3 regions of the Flavimobilis sp. BM9 genome follow, and region 2 is predicted to be linked to each of the others. Evidence: riboswitches for the same ligand, from Rfam matches in the RefSeq annotation. Region 2 holds a riboswitch; each other region holds the start of a gene.
The links. A riboswitch is a leader RNA that binds a small molecule or an ion and turns the genes downstream of it on or off. The one in region 2 is predicted to bind S-adenosylmethionine.
Positions count from the first base shown of each region.

Region 1 (4,714 bases), on a different contig from region 2:
GTCGCGCCGAGGCGCTCGATCGCGGCGAGCGAGCGCGCGTTGCGCGCGTCGGCGCGGAGCTGGACGCGGTGCACGCCGAGCCGCTCGAAGGAGTGCTCGAGCAGCAGGAACTTGCAGACCGGGTTGACGACGCGCCCCCACACGGCGCGGTCGTAGAAGGTGCGACCGATCTCGACGCGGCGCGCACCCGTCTGGTGGTCGACGAGAGCGGTCGATCCGCGCACCTCGCCGCTCACCTCGTCGACGACGGCGAAGGCGTAGCAGCCGTCGAGCGCCTGGGAGTCTTCGATGTAGTTCATCAGCCCGACCTCGCCCACAGGCATGGGTGTGGCCATGCCCGCCCACAGGTCGGAATCGACCATGGCGGCCAGATCGCCGACGTGCTTGTGCGTCAGCGGCTCGAGGCGAAAACCGTGCCCCGAGAGGGTGATGTCGTGCTCCACGCGAGAAATGAAAACACGCGCCGGGGACACCGCCAACACCCACCGCGCGACCTGGGGACGAACAGGTGGTGACGGACGCGTGGAAGTGGCGGTTTCCAGCCACTCATCAGGCGCTTCGTGCGATCCACATCACCCTCGCGGGAGCCCGCTCAGGCAGCCCGGGCGGCCTCCGCGACGGACGGCTCGTTCACGCCTCGGACGGACCGCCGCACCCACCCGCGAGTGCGACGTTCGCGACCGCCGCGGTGGCGACCAGACCGGACAGCCCGGTCACGTCGGGGAGGGGGCGGTGGTCGTCGCGGACGACCCAGCAGCCGTCCTGCACCGCATAGTCGGCGCGGGTGCCCTCGCGCACGTAGGCCGCAAGCGCGGCGACGAGCCGCTCGACGTGCTCGCCCGTCGTGCCGACGCCGACGCTCGCCCGCACGGCGCCGTACCGGTGACCGAGCCGGGCGAGGAAGGGGTGGGCGCAGAACTTGCCGTCGCGCACGCCGATGCCGTGCTCCGCCGACAGGTAGGCGGCCACGAGCCCGGGGTCGTGCCCGTCGACGACGAACGTGACGACGCCGACGGGGTCGACGGCGTCGTCCCACGCGCTCAGCACGTCGATGCCGGGGATCTGCGTCAGGCCCTCGACGAGGCGGGCGCGCAGGCGCGCCTCGTGCGCGTGCAGGGCTGCGGGGTCGAGCGCGGCGAGCTCCTCGCAGGCAGCTGCGAGCGCGACGGCGCCGATGACGTTCGGGGAGCCGGCCTCGTGGCGGGCGGGCGCGAGCGCCCACGTCGCGGACGCGGTCCCGGGGGCAGCGCCGTCGGGCTCCGCGTGCGTGACGGCGCGCACCGCGCCGCCGCCGGCGAGGTGGGGTGTGCCGTTGTCGAGCCAGTCGCGGCGCCCGACCAGCGCGCCCGCGCCGTACGGCGCGTAGGTCTTGTGGCCGGAGAAGGCGACGTAGTCGACGTCGAGCGCGGCGATGTCGATGCCGCGGTGCGGGACGAGCTGCGCGCCGTCGAGCACGACGCGCGCGCCTGCGGCGTGGGCGAGCGTGACGACGTCGGCGATCGGCAGCGCCTCGCCCGTCACGTTCGACGCGCCGGTGACGGCGAGGAGCGCGTACGGCCGGGCGTCCAGCTCGACGCGCAGCGCGTCGAGGGTTGCGGCGACGCTCGACGCGCCTGCGAGGACGGCGGCGCCGCCGGGTGCGGCCGCCCAGGGCAGGAGGTTGGCATGGTGCTCGACGTCGAGGACGAGCACGCGCCCCTCCCCGACCGTCGCGGGCACGCAACCCGCGAGGAGGTTGAGGGAGTCGGTCGTGTTGCGCGTGATGATCGTGACGTCGTGCTCGCGCGCGCCGACGAACGCGCCGATCGAGCGGCGCGATGCTTCGTAGAGCGCGGTCGAGACCTGGGAGAGGTAGCCCGCGCCACGGTGGACGCTCGCGTACAGCGGGAGTGCCTGCGCGACGCGCGCGGCGACCGCCTCGAGGGCGGGTGCGGACGCGGCGACGTCGAGGTTCGCGTACGTGACGTGGCGTCCGTCGACGAGCGGGACGAGGGTGTCGCGGCCGACGACGGGCAGGAGCGCGGGCTCGTCCGCCACGTCGGCGCGGGGGCTGGGACAGGTGGTCGCGTCGGTCGACATGGCAGGGCCCTTCGCGAGTCTGGGCGCTGTGCGCCCGCGCTTGCCGCGGTCGGTCGACCGCAGCCTGGTCGTCACCCGGGGCACCCCACCGCGAGTGGAGGGTTGCCGGCCAGCAAACCGGGGTTTTGCGCTGGCGCTCATGACCGTGCGGCCATCGTCCCACCGCCCTCCGACGACTGTCAACATCTGAGACGGCGCGCCACGTGCTGAGACCCACGGTCGGGAGGCGCGGAATCTCGCCATCTGTCACGCCCTCGGCAGCACCCTTCCGCGGAGGGTACGATCCCCACACCATCCAGAGCGGCCGAGTGACGTGGCACGACGACGCCGCAGCAACCCCCCAGCAGGACGAGGGTGCTACCGCCACGTTCGATGCGAACGGAGAACGCCATGAGCTACGCAGGAGACGTCACCCCCGAGGCCGCCTGGGAGCTGATCACCACCTCCCCCGACGCCGTGCTCGTCGACGTCCGCACCCAGGACGAGTGGCGCACGATCGGCGTCCCCGACACGAGCGCCGCCCGTACGGCCGCGCGCTTCGTCGAGTGGAACACCGCCTGGGGACCCAACACCGAGTTCCTCGCCCAGCTCGACGCCGCGGGCGTCGCGAAGGACGCGACCGTCCTGTTCCTGTGCCGCTCCGGCGTGCGCTCGGTCGCCGCCGCACAGGCCGCGACCGCCGCCGGCTGGACCGATGCGCGCAACATCCTCCAGGGCTTCGAGGGCGCGCAGGACGCGACCGGCGCCCGCACGGTGGACGGCTGGCGCAACAACGGCCTCCCGACGACCACGATCGACGAGGCCGCCCGGTGACCGCGGGGCCCCGCGAGGTCCCCGCATCCTGGCGTCCCGCGACCGTCTCGGTCCGCGGCGGCATCGAGCGCTCCGGGTTCCACGAGACGAGCGAGCCCATCTACCTGACGCAGGGATACGTCTACGGCTCCGCCGCCGAGTGCGAGGCCGCCTTCAAGGGCGAGGCCGACCGCTTCATCTACTCCCGCTACGGCAACCCGACGGTCCACACCTTCGAGCAGCGGCTGCGCCTCATCGAGGGCGCCGAGGGCTGCTACGCGACCGCGACCGGCATGTCGGCCGTCTTCACGGCGCTCGCCGCGATCGTCGGGCAGGGCTCCCGGATCGTCGCCGCCCGCGCGCTCTTCGGGTCGAGCCTGACGATCTTCGACGAGATCTTCGCCCGCTGGGGCGTGCACACCGACTACGTCGACGGCCACGTCCTGGCGCAGTGGGAGGAGGCGCTCGCGACGCCTGCGGACGTCGTCTTCTTCGAGACGCCGTCGAACCCGATGCAGGACATCATCGACGTGCGCGCCGTCGCCGACCTCGCGCACCGCGCGGGGGCGACCGTCGTCGTCGACAACGTGTTCGCGACGCCCGTCCTGCAGAAGCCGCTCGAGCTGGGCGCCGACGTCGTGGTGTACTCCGCGACGAAGCACATCGACGGGCAGGGCCGCGTGCTCGGCGGCGCGATCCTCGGCAGCGCCGAGTACATCGACGGGCCCGTGCAGACGATGGTCCGCCACACCGGCCCGTCGCTCTCCCCGTTCAACGCGTGGGTCCTGCTCAAGGGACTCGAGACGCTCTCGCTGCGCGTGCGCGCACAGACCGACGCCGCGCTCCAGGTCGCGACCACGCTCGAGTCGCTGCCCGGGATCGGTCGGGTCTACTACCCGTTCCTCGACTCGCACCCGCAGGTGGCGCTCGCGCGGGAGCAGCAGACGGGCGGCGGGACGGTCGTCACGTTCGACCTCGAGGTCCCGGGCTCTGCGTCGGCAGAGCAGGTCAAGGAGCGCACGTTCCGGTTCCTCGACGCGTTGCGCGTCGTCGACCTCTCCAACAACCTCGGCGACGCCAAGAGCCTCATCACGCACCCGGCTACGACGACGCACCGCAAGCTCGGCCCGGAGGGCCGTGCCGCGGTCGGCATGACGGAGTCCACGGTGCGGCTGAGCATCGGGCTCGAGGACCCGCTCGACCTGCTCGACGACATCGAGCAGGCGCTCAAGGCCTGACGCCCCAGCGGGGGCTCAGGCGTGCTTGAGCATCCACTCCGTGTTCGGATCGCGGCCCATCTCGGGGTCGGGGACGTCCGCGACGTCGACGCTCTCGACGTAGTCGCGGGGTTCCACGCGCTCGGGCAGCTGGGCGAAGCGCGCTGCAGCAGGGTCCGGCGCGGGGTCCTTCGTGTGCTCGGTCACACGTTCAGGCTACGCTGCCCTGGTCTCCTCGCCCAGGGCGCCCCGGATCGGTTATTCACGGCCACGCCCGTCCAAAGGTCCCACCATTGCACCACCCCCACCGGCGAGACTGACCACGACGAGAACCCGCCGAGCAGAAGGCCCGACATGTCCGAGCACAACGCCCCCGCGTCCCCCGGGCGCATCGTCGTCGTCGGTGCGGGCATGGTCGCCCACCGGCTCGTCGAGCAGCTCGTCTCGCGCGCCCCCGCAGACACCCCCTGGTCCGCCACCGTGATCGGCGACGAGGCGCACCTGCCGTACGACCGCGTGCACCTCTCCGAGTTCTTCGGTGGCCGCTCGCCCGAGCAGCTCGCGATGGCCCCGACCGTGTGGGACGACCCGCACGTCACCCTGCGGACCGGTGACGCGGTCGCCTC
Region 1 covers NZ_JBZEMO010000004.1:90,521-95,234, reverse strand. The annotation lists gene AC4F3Q_RS08280 (GNAT family N-acetyltransferase) at 1-443, opposite strand, end outside; gene AC4F3Q_RS08275 (aminotransferase class V-fold PLP-dependent enzyme) at 631-2,079, opposite strand; SAM riboswitch class IV at 2,111-2,224, opposite strand; gene AC4F3Q_RS08270 (rhodanese-like domain-containing protein) at 2,470-2,892, shown strand; gene AC4F3Q_RS08265 (O-succinylhomoserine sulfhydrylase) at 2,889-4,109, shown strand; gene AC4F3Q_RS08260 (heme biosynthesis protein HemY) at 4,125-4,295, opposite strand; gene nirB (nitrite reductase large subunit NirB) at 4,443-4,714, shown strand, end outside.
Region 1: linked by a shared signal. The riboswitch ahead of AC4F3Q_RS08275 (aminotransferase class V-fold PLP-dependent enzyme) and the one ahead of AC4F3Q_RS05460 (methylenetetrahydrofolate reductase) in region 2 are both predicted to bind S-adenosylmethionine.

Region 2 (4,714 bases):
GTGCCCGCCGTGCCCGCCGTGCCCGCCGTGCCCGCCGTGCGAGTCCGTCACTTCCGGCGCGGGCCCGTCAGTTCCAGCTGACGCAATCGAGCCGGAACTGACGGACTCACGGTAGACAGGGGCCGGGGCGGCCTGGGCAGCCAGGGCGGGGGCCGGGGCGGGAGGGGCAGCGGGCAGGGCCGGGGCGGGGGTGTGGCCCTTGACCAGGTCGAGTGCCACGGCCTCGACGTCCGACGCCGCGACCGTCGGCAGGTTGTCACCGAGGTCCCCGTAGGGGGCGGCGAGCAGGATCGCCGGGCGCTGCCTGCCCACGGCGAGGTCGGACGCGAGCGCGCGGTACGCCGCCGACGTCGCGGCGCGCACCAGCTCGGCGGGCACGTCGAGCGCGTCCGTCACGAGGGCCGGCTCGTCGAGCTGGACCCACGGCGCGCCCGCGTCCGCGAGGCGGCCGAGCAGCTCCGCGTACACGGGCAGCAGGTCGGGGAGGCGGTCGAGCGGGCGGAACCCGGCCGGGGCGTCGTCGCTCGGCTTGCTGAGCAGCAGGAACGTGACCGGCCCGACGACGACGGGCCGAGTCACGACGCCCGCCTCGCGAGCCTCCACGTACTCCGCGACGATCCGGTCGCTCACGAGCCGCAGCTCCGTCTCGGGACCGATCTCCGGGACGAGGTAGTGGTAGTTCGAGTCGAACCACTTCGTCATCTCGAGCGGCGCGACCTCGTCGTCGCCGCGGGCGAGCGCGAAGTACGCGGCGAGGTCGAGCGAGCCGTCTGCGGCGCGGAGGTGCGCGAACCGGGGCGGGACCGCCCCGACCGTGGCGACGACGTCGAGCACCTGGTCGTAGAAGGAGAACGACGACGGCACGGCGGCCGGCTCGGTCAGGCCGAGCGACACGAGGTGGTCGCGCGTGCGGGACCGGAGCTCCGCGACATGCTGCTCGAGCTGGGCCGCGCTGACGCGGCCCGCCCAGAACGACTCGACTGCGCGCTTGAGCTCACGGTTCGGGCCGATGCGCGGGTAACCGAGGACGGTCGCTGCCGGGAATGCGAGGTTTGCGCCCTGGATGAGGGCAGGGCTGTGCTGCTGGTTGGACATGGTGCGTCTCTTCTCGGGGTCAGTCGACGGCGACGGTGTCGCTCGTCGAGCTCAGCTGTGCGTGTGCTGCCCCGACCCACGGCCCGCTGGCCAGGTCTGGCTCCGCCAGCCCGGCCGGAGCCGGGCCCGTGGAACCGCCGCCGAGGTGAACACCCTCGAGCAGGTCAAGTGCTGGACGTGACTTGTTGAACGTGTAGATGTGGAGGCCGGGGGCGCCGGCCTCGAGGACGGCGGAGACGAGCCCCACCGACGCGTGGATGCCGCGCTCGTGGCGAGCCGCGTCGTCGGGCAGGGACTCGAGCTCGCGGACGAGCGCCGACGGCGCGGGCACCCCCGTGAGCTCCTCGACGCGCCGCAGACGGCCCGGGTCGGTCGTGGGCAGGACGCCCGCGAGGATCGGGATGGTGACGCCCGCCGCGCGGGCAGACTCGACGAACGACAGGTACGTGTCCGCCTCGTAGAAGAGCTGGGTGATCGCGAAGCTCGCACCCGCCTCCTGCTTCGCGAGGAGGTGCTCGACCTCCTGCGCGGGCGTGGTCCCGGCGGCGCGGTTCCCGCCCGGGAAGGTCGCGACGGCGATCGTCAGCGGGCGCGCAGCCCCGCGCAGGGCCGACGCCGCGCTGCGGTCGCAGCGGTTCGCCTCGACCTCGCGCAGGAGGGCGACGAGCTCGATCGACGAGTGCACGCCGTCGGACGGCGGGCGCCAGTCAGGCTGGTCGCGCGGCGGGTCGCCGCGCAGCGCGAGGAACGAGCGGACGCCCGAGTCGAGGAACTCGCCGATGACCTCGGCGACGTGCGGACGCGTCGCGCCGACGCACGTGAGGTGCGCGATCGGCAGGACCGGCGTCTGCCGGGCGAGCGTGGTGACGACGGCGCGGGTCGTCGCGCGGTCCGTGCCTGCGGCGCCGTAGGTGACCGACATGAAGTCGGGGCGCGCCGTGAGGAGCTGACGCACGGTCGTCCAGAACTTGGGCGCGGCGTCGGGGTTGCGCGGGGGCATCAGCTCGAACGACACGGTCGGGCGGACCGACGAGTCGACGAGGTCGGCGATGCTCATGAAGCCTCCATAGGAACGTCCATCGAACCTGGCTTTAGCACCCGCACCCTCAGGAGGCTTCCGTAGTGGGGGGTTGCTGCGGCGTCGACGAGCCAGGACTCTCGACCGCTCTGGATGGTTGTGACTCGAGGTTAGGCCCGCGAATCACGGCCTCCAAGGGGTGTCCGGATGGCGAGATCGAGTGTCCACGGTCGCCGTCGGCCGCCATCGGCGACGGATCGCCCGGAGGCACATCCGAAGTGTGCAGAGGGGCGATCGGTCGGACGGGGGGACGGCTGTCAGCGGCGACGCGGCTCGCCCGGCGGGAACTCGCCGTCGTCGGAGCTGTCGTCCGCCCGGAAGATCAGGTCGGAGAGCTGGCGCTGCACCTCCGCGATGCGCGGCACGTCGTACAGCAGCACGCCAGCCTTCTCGGTCGCGTCCGACACGACGATCGTCCCGCAGCCCAGCATGCGGTCGAGCAGGTCGCGCTCATACGTGAAGTCGTTGATGCGGAACAGCGGGATGTCGCGACCCACGCGCGTGATGATGCCCTCGCGGGTGATCAGGCGCTTGTTCGTGAACGTGTAGCTCGAGTGCCGCCACCGCAGGTACGGGACCAGCACCCACGTCACGAGCGTGACGACCGCGACCGCACCGACAGCGACCAGGACCCACTGCTTCGCGTCGTTCTCGGGGAACCACACGAGTGCCGCGACGAAAGCCGCCACGACCAGCAGGAACAGCAGGAACGGCTTGAAGAGCGCCTTGGGGTGCGTCCGGGTCGTCAGGACCACGAACTCGCCGTTGCCGAGGGTCTTGTCGATGCTCATGGCGGCATCCTTCCACGCGGCGGCCCCGCTGGGCAGGGCCTTCGTCGCGCCGCGCGACGACGGCCCTGCCGCGACGACCTGGGTCAGGACCGCCAGGGCACCTGCGGCGACCGGTGGAACGCGACGCCCTCGCGCGCCCACCGCTCGCCGTGCACGGCGAGCGACTCGAGGAACGTGCCCGTGTCGCGCGGAGACCCCCACGCGACGGACGCGACGGCGGGCAGGCGCGGGAGGAGCATCGTCGTGACGTCGTCCCACGTCCGCAGGGTCTCCGTCCACAGGCACGCCTCGACGCCCTCGATCTTGTCCGCAGGCACCCCCGGGAGCGCGTCCGCGGGCTCCCACTCGTACGCGTCGCGAACCTCGACCGTGCCCGCCCAGGTCAGGCCGAGCTCCTGGCTCTCGTCGTGCTTGAGGTCGAGGTAGGCGTGCGGCGCCGGCGAGGCGATGAAGCGGATGTCGCGCTCGCGGGCGAGCTGCGCGAGGTGGCTCGTGTCGATGTCGTGCGTCCAGTACTGCAGGAGCGTGCCGGGCGGGAGGTGCGCGGGTGCGGCCTCCTGCCACATGACGAGCTGCTTGCCGTGCTGCGCCACGACCCCGCCGAGCCGCTCGACGAACCCCGCGTACTGCTCGGCCGTGAGCGTGTGCACCTCGTCGCCGCCGAGGTGCAGGCGCGGGCCGCGCGTGTGCCGCGCGAGCGTGCCGACGACGTCGTCCACGAACGCCCACGCCTCCGGGGACGTCAGGTGCAGGGTCGAGAAGCCGACCTCGATACCGGCGTACGGCTCTCGCGGCTCACCGTCCGGGCTGATCTGTGGATAGGCGACCTGGGCGGCATGAGTGTGGCCGGGCATGTCCACCTCGGGGACGAGCGTCACGTGCCGGGCCTCGGCGTAGTCCTGCAGGTGCGCGTAGTCGGCGAGCGTGAGGAAGCCGCCCGCGCCGCCGTCGACGTCGTTCGTCGACGCGCGCTCGACGAGCAGCGGGCGGTCCTCGATCTCGAGTCGCCAGCCCTGGTCGTCGGTCAGGTGCAGGTGGACCTGGTTGAGGCGGTACGTCGCGGCGAGGTCGATCAGCCGCTCGATGTCGGGGACGCCGAAGAAGTGCCGGGCGACGTCGAACGACACGCCGCGCAGCGGGTACGTCGGGGCGTCCTCGCACGCGAGGGCGGGGACCGTCGTGAGGCCGTCGTCGTGCTGCGCGCCGGCGAGGAGCTGGAGCAGGACCTGCACCGCGTAGAACGCGCCCGCGGCGTCGCCTGCGCGGAGGTGCCAGCCGGCGTCGGACAGGTCGAGGGTGTAGCCCTCGCTCGGCAGGTCGGGGCCGGGTGTCGCGGTCGCGGGGGTCGCGGCGCGGCCCGACGGCGCGACGAGCGGCCCGTCGGTCCGCGCGTCGCGGAGCGCGCGGGCGGCGTTCGGCGCCCAGGGCTCGAGGGCGACGGCGAGCGCGGCGAGCGTGCGCGGGTCGACGACGGTCGTCCCGCGGTCGGGGTGCACGGTGCGGGGGGCGGGGATGACGGCTGGCGACGTCGGCATGGGTCCATCCTTGCTCGGGAAGGTCACGATTTGGTCGCGGGGTGCGATACCCCTTGACCGAACTAAGTAAGTAAACTGTACTAACTAGATGGCCAGGACAACACCCCTCACCGACGCCCGCCGCGGGACCACCCGCATCGTCGCGCCGGCCGCCAAGATCCTCCCCGGCGACGCACGCCTCCACCACCGTGCGCTCGTCCTGCAGAACCTCGCCG
Region 2 covers NZ_JBZEMO010000002.1:301,525-306,238, reverse strand. The annotation lists gene metE (5-methyltetrahydropteroyltriglutamate--homocysteine S-methyltransferase) at 1-1,095, opposite strand, end outside; gene AC4F3Q_RS05460 (methylenetetrahydrofolate reductase) at 1,115-2,152, opposite strand; SAM riboswitch class I at 2,169-2,273, opposite strand; gene AC4F3Q_RS05455 (PH domain-containing protein) at 2,431-2,964, opposite strand; gene AC4F3Q_RS05450 (family 20 glycosylhydrolase) at 3,048-4,499, opposite strand; gene AC4F3Q_RS05445 (ROK family protein) at 4,588-4,714, shown strand, end outside.

Region 3 (4,714 bases), on a different contig from region 2:
CCTTGCGGCTGCTCGGCTGTCGCGGTGAAGTTGCGGACCATCTCGTTGAGGCCGTTGACACCGATCGTCGAGAAGTGGTTGTCGAGGTTGCCGAGGTAGCGGCGCGTGTACGGGAACAGGCCCTCGTCGATGTAGTGCTGCACCACCTGCCGCTTGACCTCGAGCGACTCCTTCGCGAGGTCCATCAGCTCGTCGAGCCGGGCGACCAGCGCGGCCTCGTCGCCGCGGAACAGGTAGCCGAGGCGCGCGCAGTTCACGGTGACGACGCCGATCGACCCGGTCTGCTCAGCGGACCCGAACAGTCCGTTGCCGCGCTTGAGCAGCTCGCGCAGGTCGAGCTGGAGGCGGCAGCACATCGAGCGGACCATGCCGGGCTCGAGCTCGGAGTTGAGGAAGTTCTGGAAGTACGGCAGCCCGTACTTCGCGGTCATCTCGAACAGGCGCGTCGCGTTCTCGGACTCCCACGGGAAGTCCTCGGTGATGTTGTACGTCGGGATGGGGAACGTGAAGACGCGGCCCGACGCGTCGCCCTCCGTCATGACCTCGATGTAGGCGCGGTTGATGAGGTCCATCTCGGCCTGGAGGTCGCCGTACGTGAAGTCCATCGGGGAGTCGTCGACGAGCGGCACCTGGTCGCGGAGGTCCTCGGGGCAGGTCCAGTCGAACGTGAGGTTGGTGAACGGCGTCTGCGTGCCCCAGCGGGAGGGGACGTTGAGGTTGTAGATGAGCTCCTGGACGCACTGCTTGACCTGGTCGTAGGTCATCGCGTCCTTGCGGACGAACGGCGCCATGTACGTGTCGAACGAGGAGAACGCCTGCGCGCCGGCCCACTCGTTCTGCATCGTGCCGAGGAAGTTGACGATCTGCCCGACGGCGGAGCTGAAGTGCTTGGGCGGGTTCGACTCGACCTTGCCCGGCACACCGTTGAAGCCCTGCGTCAGGAGCATGCGCAACGACCAGCCGGCGCAGTACCCGCCGAACACGTCGAGGTCGTGGATGTGCAGGTCGCCGTCGCGGTGCGCCTGCCCGACCTCGGGGCGGTACACCTCGGAGAGCCAGTAGTTCGCGGTGACCTTGCCGGCGGTGTTGAGGATGAGGCCGCCGAGGGAGTAGCCCTGGTTGGCGTTGGCGTTGACGCGCCAGTCGGTCCGGTCCAGGTACTCGCGCATGGTCGACCCCACGTCGACCTGGGTCCGCGTCGTTGCGTCAGCCTGAGCCATTCGATTCCCCTACATCTAGTGGTCGAGTCACACCGTTGTCACTAGATGTTGATTCTGCTCTGCTGCACCCGCGTGGCGGAGGGGCCTAAAGTCCCAGCCGCGCCCACATCCGCAGAACGACGCGCGAAACTCCCCCGCACGCACCGCTGCCCCGCCCGGGATGCCCGGGCAGGGCAGCAGGCAGCGCGTCTCACACCCCGGCGAGGACCCCCACGCCCGACGGCGTGAGCGCGAGGCTCTCGCGCAGCGTCGCCCCCGGGTACTCGCGGCGGAACACGCCGCTCGCCCGGAGCGCGGGCACCACGCCGTCGACCAGGCCCGCGACGTCCGCGACGAGCGACGACGGCGTCACGACGAACCCGTCGACCGCACCCGCCTCGAACCACGCCTCGGCAAGCTCCGCGAGGTCGAGCGGCGTCCCCACGTGGATGAGCGAGTCGGAGTGCTGCGCGACGACGTCCGTCCCCTCGAACGCGTCGAGCAGCTCGACACGCGCCTGCGCGCTCTCCGCGTCCGGACCCGTGACGGCATACACGTCGACGAGGACGAGGACGTCGTCGGCCGCGCGGCCCGACTCGACGGCGATCGTCCGAGCCCGACGGCGCTGCTCGAGCGCCGAGTCGAGGTCCGTCGCGGCGATCCGCAGGACGTCCGCGTGCCGGGCGGCACGCTCGAGCTGAGCGTCCGAGCGCACGCGCACGACCGTCGGCGCGACCGACGACACGGCCCGCGTCACGGCCGTCACCGACCGGTCAGGCGCGCTGCCGTCGACCTGCCAGCCAGCGCGGCCGCCGGACACCCGGCTGATCGTCTGCAGCGCGGTCGCGACGTGCTCCGGGTCGGTCGCCTCCGGCGAGATCGTCGCGACGAGGCCGACGCCGCGCGTCGTCTTGCCGAGGCGCGACGCGACAACAGCCGCGTCGAGGCGGCCGCGCAGCAGGCCGACCGTCTCAGGCTGGAGGCGGAACGTGTCGTCGATCGCGACGAAGTCGAGGGTGCCGCGCTGCGCCGCAGCGACGAGGTCAGCGAGACGCTCGGCGTCGAACGCGCTCGCGAACGACGCCACAGGCACGCGGCTCGTGACGCGGCGCGCGCCCGCGCTCGTGAGGTCGATACCCAGGTGGATCTGACGGTCGGCGGTCGTGGGACGGGAAGAGGTGGTCGAGGTCATGGTCTTCGCTCTCTGCGTGACGGCGGCGCGCAGCACCGACCCCACGGACTCACGTCGTCAGGTGGGACGGTGCGCAGCGTGCGCCAAGGTGACTGCAACGGCCGGGGGCTCCCGAGGAGCCGGCATCGGCGGTGTCCGAGAAGGACGGTCAGGCGACGGCGTGCGCGCTCGGGAGCGCGACGGCGTGCGCCGGCAGGGGTCCGCCGTGGGCGGACCTCAGCGGGTCAGTCGCGGGGACAACAGGCGACGGACCCGCAGGGCATACAGGTCGGACACATCACCGGGGCGAGCGAGATCGACGCGGGTGTGCGAAGCCGTCCTGCCATCATCGTGCGTGTCTCCTGTCCGAACCGCTCTCGCGGCTGCGCTCTTGCACCGATTCCGGTGCCAGGTCTTCACCCGGAGCACCCCACCGCGCGGGAGGGTTGCTGACCAGCGAGCCGGGGCTTGTCGCTGATACTCGTGACCTTGTCTTGTCGAGTCCTTCCGGTCACCTGGTTTGACACCCTGCGTTCCGGAATTACTGCGCAATCTAGGCGCGGGGCCCAGGGGTGTCAACAGGTGTCCATGCCTGGATCATCAGGCGGCCGCAGGCCGGGTGCGAGGATTGGCCCGTGCCCGCACCCGACCTCCTCGACGTCCTCCTCGCCGGAGGGCGCCGCACCGACCACGCGACGCACATCGCCCACCTGCCCGCCCGCGAGGGCGTGCACGCCGACTGGCCCGCGTGGGCGGACCCGGCGCTCGTCGCGGGCTACCGTGCGCTCGGCGTCGAACGCCCGTGGCGCCACCAGGTCGAGGCGGCCGACGCCGCGTGGCACGGCCAGCACACCGCGCTCGGCACGTCGACCGGCTCAGGCAAGTCGCTCGCCTTCTGGCTGCCCGCCCTCACCTCCGTGCGCGCCGACATCCTCGCCGCCGCAGAAGGCACCGCCGCGTTCAGCCGCATCGAGAACGTCCGCTCCCGCGGGTCCGTGCTCTACCTGTGCCCGACCAAGGCGCTCGCCGCCGACCAGCTCAGCGGCGTCGAACGCCTCCTGCGGGCCGCTGACGTCCGCGACCTGCGCGTCGCGACGTGCGACGGCGACACCCCGTTCACCGAGCGCCGCTGGGTCCAGGACCACGCCGACGCCGTCCTGACCAACCCCGACTTCCTGCACTTCTCGATGCTCCCCAGCCACGCCCGCTGGGTGCGGTTCCTGCGGTCCCTGCGCTACGTCGTCGTCGACGAGGGGCACGCCTTCCGCGGCGTCTTCGGAGCGCACGTGTCGCTCGTCCTGCGCCGTCTCCAGCGCCTGTGCGCGCACTACTCCGGCGGTCCCGGGCCCATCTTCCTCGTCGCGTCCGCGACGACCGCCGAGCCGGCACGCAGCGCCGCGCGCCTCGTCGGCGTGGACGAGCGCGACGTCGTCACCGTCACCGAGAACACGGCACCGTCCGGCACCCGCACGTTCGTGCTGTGGGAGCCGCCCGAGCTCCCGCCCGCCGACTCCGGCGTCGACGGGTTCCAGGTCGTCGCCCCCTCCGGTCCCGGAGCCGACGGCGCCACGACCGGCACCGACGAGTGGTGGGTCGACGCCCCCGAGGTCGAGGACCGTCCCAGGCGGTCCGCGACCGCCGAGGCCGCCGACCTCCTCGCCGACCTCACCTGCGCGGGCGCCCGCAGCCTCGCCTTCACCCGCTCCCGGCGCGGCGCCGAGTCCGTCGCGCTGAGCGCCCAACGCGCCCTGAACGCCGTCGACCCTGCGCTGCAGCACGCCGTCGCCGCCTACCGCGGCGGCTACCTCCCCGAGGAACGCCGCGCCCTCGAGGACGCGATCCGCACGGGAGCGCTGCGCGCCCTCGCCACGACGAACGCGCTCGAGCTCGGCGTCGACATCTCCGGGCTCGACGCCGTCCTCATCGTCGGGTGGCCCGGCACCCGCATGTCGATCTGGCAGCAGGCCGGGCGCGCAGGGCGCGCCGGCGCCGACGGGCTCGTCGTCTTCGTCGCGCGCGAGGATCCGCTCGACACGTACCTCGTGCACCACCCCGAAGCGATCCTCGACGCCCCGCTCGAGGCGACCGTCTTCGACCCCGGCAACCCGCACGTCCTCGCCCCGCACCTCTGCGCCGCCGCCGCCGAGCTCCCCGTGCGCCCCGACGAGCTCGACACGTTCGGCGCGCACACCTCCGAGGTGCTCGACGTCCTCACCGCGCGCGGCGCGCTGCGCCGCCGCCCGAGCGGCTGGTTCTGGACGCATCCCGAGCCCGCGTCGCAGCTCACCGACCTGCGCGGCACGGGCGGGCAGCCCGTCCGCGTCGTCGAGGCGGCGACCGGACG
Region 3 covers NZ_JBZEMO010000004.1:208,198-212,911, reverse strand. The annotation lists gene AC4F3Q_RS08855 (ribonucleoside triphosphate reductase) at 1-1,220, opposite strand, end outside; gene AC4F3Q_RS08850 (LLM class oxidoreductase) at 1,411-2,391, opposite strand; SAM riboswitch class IV at 2,753-2,859, opposite strand; gene AC4F3Q_RS08845 (DEAD/DEAH box helicase) at 3,006-4,714, shown strand, end outside.
Region 3: linked by a shared signal. The riboswitch ahead of AC4F3Q_RS08850 (LLM class oxidoreductase) and the one ahead of AC4F3Q_RS05460 (methylenetetrahydrofolate reductase) in region 2 are both predicted to bind S-adenosylmethionine.